DNA from 3 places in the Caproicibacterium sp. NSD3 genome. Region 1 is predicted to be linked to each of the others. Evidence: a T-box and tRNA genes for the amino acid it is inferred to sense, from the RefSeq annotation. Region 1 holds a T-box; the other regions hold tRNA genes.
The links. The T-box of region 1 lies ahead of alaS (alanine--tRNA ligase). A T-box ahead of a tRNA ligase gene usually reads a tRNA of that ligase, here a tRNA-Ala.
Positions count from the first base shown of each region.

Region 2: it has a tRNA-Ala gene. The T-box ahead of alaS (alanine--tRNA ligase) is inferred to sense a tRNA for this amino acid. The anticodon was not compared.
Region 3: it has a tRNA-Ala gene. The T-box ahead of alaS (alanine--tRNA ligase) is inferred to sense a tRNA for this amino acid. The anticodon was not compared.

Region 1 covers NZ_CM132119.1:1,113,224-1,115,426, reverse strand. Annotated here, with positions in the region: gene alaS (alanine--tRNA ligase) at 1-998, opposite strand, end outside; T-box leader at 1,056-1,272, opposite strand; gene ACVS9P_RS05520 (peptidoglycan D,D-transpeptidase FtsI family protein) at 1,309-2,203, opposite strand, start outside.
Region 2 covers NZ_CM132119.1:1,285,599-1,287,801, reverse strand. Annotated here, with positions in the region: gene vanR (VanR-ABDEGLN family response regulator transcription factor) at 1-515, opposite strand, end outside; tRNA gene ACVS9P_RS06415 (tRNA-Ala) at 966-1,041, opposite strand; gene ACVS9P_RS06410 (cysteine hydrolase family protein) at 1,100-1,627, opposite strand; gene nth (endonuclease III) at 1,624-2,203, opposite strand, start outside.
Region 3 covers NZ_CM132119.1:1,277,267-1,279,469, forward strand. Annotated here, with positions in the region: gene ACVS9P_RS06360 (HlyC/CorC family transporter) at 1-596, opposite strand, end outside; tRNA gene ACVS9P_RS06365 (tRNA-Ala) at 749-824, opposite strand; gene ACVS9P_RS06370 (hypothetical protein) at 1,010-1,246, shown strand; gene ACVS9P_RS06375 (transketolase family protein) at 1,315-2,203, opposite strand, start outside.

The sequences.
Region 1 (2,203 bases):
TGCTCAATTACAGTTTCCGCAACCTCAGAGAGAAATGGACGGTTAATTCCTAAAAGCTTTCCGTGACGGGCTGCACGGCGCAGTAAACGGCGCAAGACATAACCGCGTCCCTCATTACTAGGCATCACACCATCTGCAATCATGAAAACAGTGGAACGAATATGGTCTGTGATCACACGGATTGAAACATCTTTTTTCTTGTCTTTTCCGTATTCAACTTTGGCAATACGGCATACATGCTGCAAAATACTTTGAATGGTATCCACCAAAAACAGATTATCGACTCCCTGCATAATGCAAGCGAGACGTTCCAGCCCCATGCCAGTATCAATATTCGGGTGTTCCATCGGCGGATAGTTTCCTTTTCCGTCGGAATCAAACTGTGAAAATACGACATTCCAAAATTCAACATAGCGATCACACTCGCAGCCAGGGCCACAAGTAGGTTTTCCGCAGCCGTGTTCTTCTCCGCGGTCAAAATAAATTTCGCTGCAGGGACCGCAAGGGCCGGAGCCGTGTTCCCAAAAATTATCTTCTTTGCCGAGACGAACGATATGATCCGGGTTAACGCCGACTTCTTTTGTCCAAATCTCAAAAGCTTCGTCGTCATCCAAGTAGATTGTAACCCACAGCTTATCCACCGGCATTTTCATAACTTTCGTGCAAAATTCCCATGCCCACGGGATGGCCTCGTGTTTAAAATAATCGCCAAAAGAAAAATTGCCCAGCATCTCAAAAAAGGTACCATGACGATCGGTAATTCCGACATTCTCAATATCACCGGTACGAATACATTTCTGACAGGTTGTAACGCGCTTGCGCGGTGGAGTTACCTCCCCTGTAAAATATTTTTTCATCGGTGCCATACCGGAATTAATCAGCAAAAGCGAATTATCATCTTTAGGGATCAAAGAAAAGCTAGGCAACCGCAAATGCCCCTTGCTTTCAAAGAATTCCAGATACTTTTCGCGGATTTCATTTAATCCAGTCCACTCCATATACTTTTTCTCCATCCTTTTATGATCATCTTAAAAAAAGATAGACTCCTCCGCCCACAATGGGACGGAAGAGTCCGTGGTACCACCCAAATTGCAACTGTCTTTTAAGAATCTAGACAGTCACCTCTTTTTACCTTTAACGCAGATAAAACGCCTTTGCTCTCCGCAAGGAGCTCTGGGACGGCTCATTCTTTCTGTAACATTTCCGCCTCGCACCATACGGCAGAATCTCTGCAATGCCTTAAAAAGAATTATTTCCCTTCATCGCTTTTCACATCTTTTTAAATTATAAGCATTCCCGCGATAAAAGTCAATTCTTCGGGTATAATTCGTCTGCAATTTCTTTAAAAACAGGGCCGCAGGTTGTACCGCCTCCATCGCCGTCTTCTGCCAGAATAGTAACCACATATTTTGGGGACTCTGCCGGAAAGAATCCGGTATACCAGCTAATAACCTTTTCTTTATCTCCGTCATACTGTCCTGTCTGCGCAGTGGCTGTTTTTGCCGCCGCCTCTACAAAGTCGGGTTTTCCTAGCTTACTAGTGCCTTCCGATGCAGAAAGCTTCATCGCATTTTTTAGAATCAGAGATGTTTCTTGAGACATGACTCTATTTGGCTGCTGCATCGAATTTATAGCCAAGTTCCCGCCTTGATCCACTGTCCCTAAAAAAGCCACTGGTTTTCTATAAAGTCCGCCAGAAGCAATCGCCTCCGTCATCGCCGCAATCTGAATGGGAGAAGCGGTCAGTTCTCCTTGTCCAAAAGAAAAATTTGCGAGCGCTCTAGGAATTTTTAACGTATTAAGCGAAGGAAGCGTTCCTGAAGAACTATGAATACCCGGCAATAATTCGTAAGAATCTCCAAATCCTAAAGAACGTGCCATTGATAAGAATTTTTCCTGCGGAACTTTCTGCATGAGTTGCACAAAGTATCCATTGCAGGACTCCGAGATTGCTTTTTGAAGGTTCACTTTTCCATGTGCTTCTCCATTATAGCAAGCAAACGATTGCCCATCGACTTCAATTTTTCCGGTGCAATTATATTCTTCATTTGGATCCGCGCCGTTTTCTAAAGCAGTCGCTGCCGAAACTAATTTAAACACAGAACCAACGCTATAAGATGAAATCGTACGATCGAGTAATGGACTATTAGAAGCATTCATTGCTGATGATATATCATCTGGATTAAAATCAGGACGGCTGACA
Region 2 (2,203 bases), 170 kb from region 1:
AGATACCAAAGAATATGGAATTCGATAGGCGTCAGTGACAGTTCTTTTCCATAGAGCGTGCATTTGTGGCTGTCCTGGCAAACATAAAGACCGGCAAAATCATATTCATGGTTTTCCAATGGAAGCGCATTTGCGGTATTGTACCGCGTATATCGTCGGAGCTGCGTTTTAACACGGGCAACCAGCTCCAGTGGGTTAAACGGCTTTGTGATGTAGTCGTCCGCCCCCAGGGTCAGTCCTGTGATCTTGTCCATATCCTCTACTTTAGCGGTCAGCATGATGATGGGGAATAGGTGCTTTTCCCGGATCTTCTGGCAGAGCGCAAAGCCGCTCATGTCCGGCAGCATGACATCAAGAATAGCAAGACTCAAATCTTCACGCTCTACGCAGGCAAGCGCATCTGTGGCATTATAGAACTTAAACACCGAATAATCTTCGCTCTTTAGATAAACTTCTACGAGATCGGCAATTTCGTGCTCATCGTCAACAATCAATATTTTATCATTCTGTATCATTATTTCCTCCAACATCTTCACCTAACCGGTAGCCTTTTTGCCTATCTGCCGGTTTTTAAGCATCCTTGAAAATAAGCCAAATACTGTCCATTTTCACTGCGCCAATTATCCAATTATATTGATTATTATATTTCGTTATGTTGAATTAATCAAGAAGAGAGAAAAGGATCGTATTATGGGAAATTTTTAAAAGGGGAAGAAAGTCGGATTTTTAATTTTGTAAGATTTTAAAAGTCTAGCGTGGACCTTTAAAGACATTTAAGAATTTTCTAATTAGAGGATGATTAAATAAACAAGAAGCAAGCGCTTAAAAAGGCACCTGCTTCTTGTTTATCATACCGCATCCCGATTATTTTTTGCTCAAACTTATTATTGTAGGGAATAAATATTTGGCCCGAAAGCATTTTAAATAAAAAGTAGCTGGCCATTCTAAATGACCAGCTACTTTTTTGGTGGACCTGAACGGGATCGAACCGTCGACCTCTCGGATGCGAACCGAACGCTCTCCCAGCTGAGCTACAGGCCCAAATGCAACGTGAATTATTATCCCATAATTCATGTGCCTTGTCAAGATTTTTCCATGATTATTTTCGATTCAGAACTTTCACCTGTAATCCTTCCAGGACGTTGAGTGCTTCCTTATTTTGTGCTATATCTGAGCAATCAGTACATTTGGCGTCGACAATAATTTGTGCCTGAGGAAGGGCAGCTTTTGCAAGGACGGCATTTGAAAGAACACAAATATTGCTTACGAGCCCACAAAGTTCGACTTCTCCAAAATTTTCTTTCTGAAGATATGGGATCAGTTCCGCACAGCCAAAGCTGCTTTTTTGGAAGCAGTGTGCGTCTTTTAAAAGATCGTTTACTTTACCATAAAGATTCCACCCTGCAGTGTCTCGGATACAGTGTGGGATCGGTAAATTCTTTCCTTCTAAAGTGGAAAGATAATTATTTTCGTGCGTGTCCATCGTATAGATAATGGTATCGCCATGCGCTTTTGCTTCCTGTATTTTTTGGCAGATGGGGCCTTCCAGAAGAGATGCTTTCGGAAAACCGAGACTTCCGGATACAAAGTCCACCTGGTAGTCAATTACCATCAAAAGCCGTTTCATCTTTTATCTCCTTTTTGGTTTTGAAGATTTGTTTTGCAGAATTCTTTCATGCAGCATTTTTCACAGAGCGGTTTCCGTGCGTTGCAGACAGCTCGTCCATGCAGAACAAGTCTATGGCAAAAAGAATTGCTTTCATCCGGAGGGAGAATTGCCCGAAGTTGATTTTCAACCTTCCTTGGATCTTTTGTCCCGTCTGTGAGTCCTAGTTTCCCGCAGATTCGAATACAATGCGTATCCGCTACGACGGCCGGTTTATGATAAATATCTCCGACGACTAGGTTGGCGGTCTTTCTGCCTACACCAGGCAGCGTTGTCAAAACTTCAATTGTATCGGGGACTATTCCGTTAAAATCGGATTTTAATTTTTGGCACATCGCAAAAATATCTCGCGCTTTTGTTTTATATAATCCGCAGGAGTGAATATAGTCTGCAATTTCTTCTTCGGAGCCTTCGCAAAACGCATCAAGAGTCGGGAATCGTTTAAAAAGAGCAGGAGTAACCATGTTCACCCGCGCATCTGTACATTGCGCGGAGAGGCGGGTAGCAATTAAAAGCTGCAGCGGTTCCTCATAAGTC
Region 3 (2,203 bases), 160 kb from region 1:
AAATCATTAAATTCAATCGCGGAACGAATTAATTCTCCATTATGTTCATCGATTCCACCATCATTCTGCGCTTCATCAACAATCGTCATCAATTCTTCCTGCGTCATCACATCAGACTCCTTATGCTTAAAAAGATGACTTAAAATGCGCTTCCACTGCATAAACAGGAAGTTAAGCGGGGTAAAAAGGACCATCAGAAACTTTAAAAAAGGTGCCGACTGCAAAACAATCTGCATAGGATTTTCTTTTGCAAGACTTTTCGGCGATATCTCACCAAAAACCAGCACCACAACCGTCATGACAACCGTTGAAATTGTTACTCCATTATCCAGGAAAAAGCGAGTAAACAAAATTGCAGCAAGAGAAGCGGAAAGAATATTGGCAATATTATTTCCGGCTAAAATAGTAGAAAGAAGCCGATCATAATCTTCTACAATCGAATAAGCCAACTTTGCTCTGCGATTGCCGTCTGCGGCTATTGTCTTTAGCTTTGTACGGTTTACCATACTATAAGCCGTTTCTGTGCTGGAAAAGAACGCAGAAAATATAATACAAATAATAATTCCGACTAATTCTTCTATACTTGCATTGTCCATGCTTTTACTCCTAATTGACAGGCATTTGAATTTTATGAATAACAGCCTACTTTTATACTCTATCAGAATCTTTTTTCAAATGCAACTGAGAAAGTATGAAAATCATTTACAGATAAAAAAAGCGGAACAGCTAAAAGCCGTTCCGAATGAATTGGTGGAGCATAGCGGGCTCGAACCGCTGACCTCCACACTGCCAGTGTGGCGCTCTCCCAGCTGAGCTAATGCCCCGGGTTTCAACTGACGCAAATTAACGTGAGAGGTCGCGACAGCTTTAAAATAATAGCATATATTTTTTTAAATTGCAAGTCCGATTTTCAAAAAAATAGTTTGTCAAAAGGAAAAAATATCGCCAAATTTTCTCTTTCATATCTTTTTGTTTTCTGTAAAAAATAGAAACGGAAAGGGATGATCTCATGAAAAGGGATTTCAAAGAAGAAGAACAACAAAATTTAAAATTTCCGTCGGACACGTGGGATAATGCCGATGACATTCCTACCTCAACTGACGTCATTGCCTCCACTGAATGCACCGGATTAATCCCAACTCCTCCACAATTTGCTTCGGAAGCCGAATCCTATACGGATCTTTTCTCTATTCCAAAACCTCAAGGTGCAAGAGAGCGCCTTGCCAAATCTAATTCATCTAGATAAAAAAGCCAGGAGCACCGATTTTTTAATATCGGTGCTCCTGGCTTTTTACTCTAAAATAGCATTTTGCTTTATTTCTTTAATGCTTCTTTTGTCACCTTTACGATGTTGGAAGCACACAAACCAAATTCCTCTAAAAGATCAAGCGCTGGGCCGGAATGTCCAAACGTATCCTGCACACCCATGCGAATTACTGGGACAGGACACTTTTCACAGACCGCCCCGCAGACTGCTTCACCCAATCCGCCAATCACATTATGCTCTTCTATCGTGATCAGCTTTCCGGTTTCTTTGGCAGCTTTCCAGATAAGTTCCTTATCCAGTGGTTTAATTGTATGGATATTCAGCACACGAGCGCTGATTCCTTCTTTTTTCAACTGATCAGCCGCTTTGATTGCCTCCGAGACCATCAGTCCGGTTGCAATAATCGTAATATCGTTGCCCTCTCGTTCCGTGATGCCCTTTCCTATTTCGAAATGGTAATCATCATTATTATGGAACGATTCCACTGCCAAACGTCCCAGACGAATATAGCAGGGACCTACATACTCAGCGGCTGCTTTGACTGCAGCTTTCATTTCATAATGGTCAGAAGGATTTAAAATTACCATTCCCGGAATGGTACGCATTAAAGCAATATCCTCACAGCACTGATGCGTTGCGCCGTCTTCACCGACGGAAATACCGGCATGAGAGCCAACCACTTTTACATTCAAATGCGGATACCCAACAGAATTGCGAACCTGCTCAAACGCACGTCCTGCGGAAAACATTGCAAAACTTGCAGCAAATGGGATTTTCCCGGTCGTCGCAAGACCTGCAGCAATTCCAATCATATTGCATTCAGCAATTCCTACATCAATAAAACGATCAGCATAAGCTTTTTTGAAAATTTCAGTCTTTGTCGCGGCTGCAAGATCTGCATCCAATACGACAATATTCGGGTTTTCGGCAGCTAAT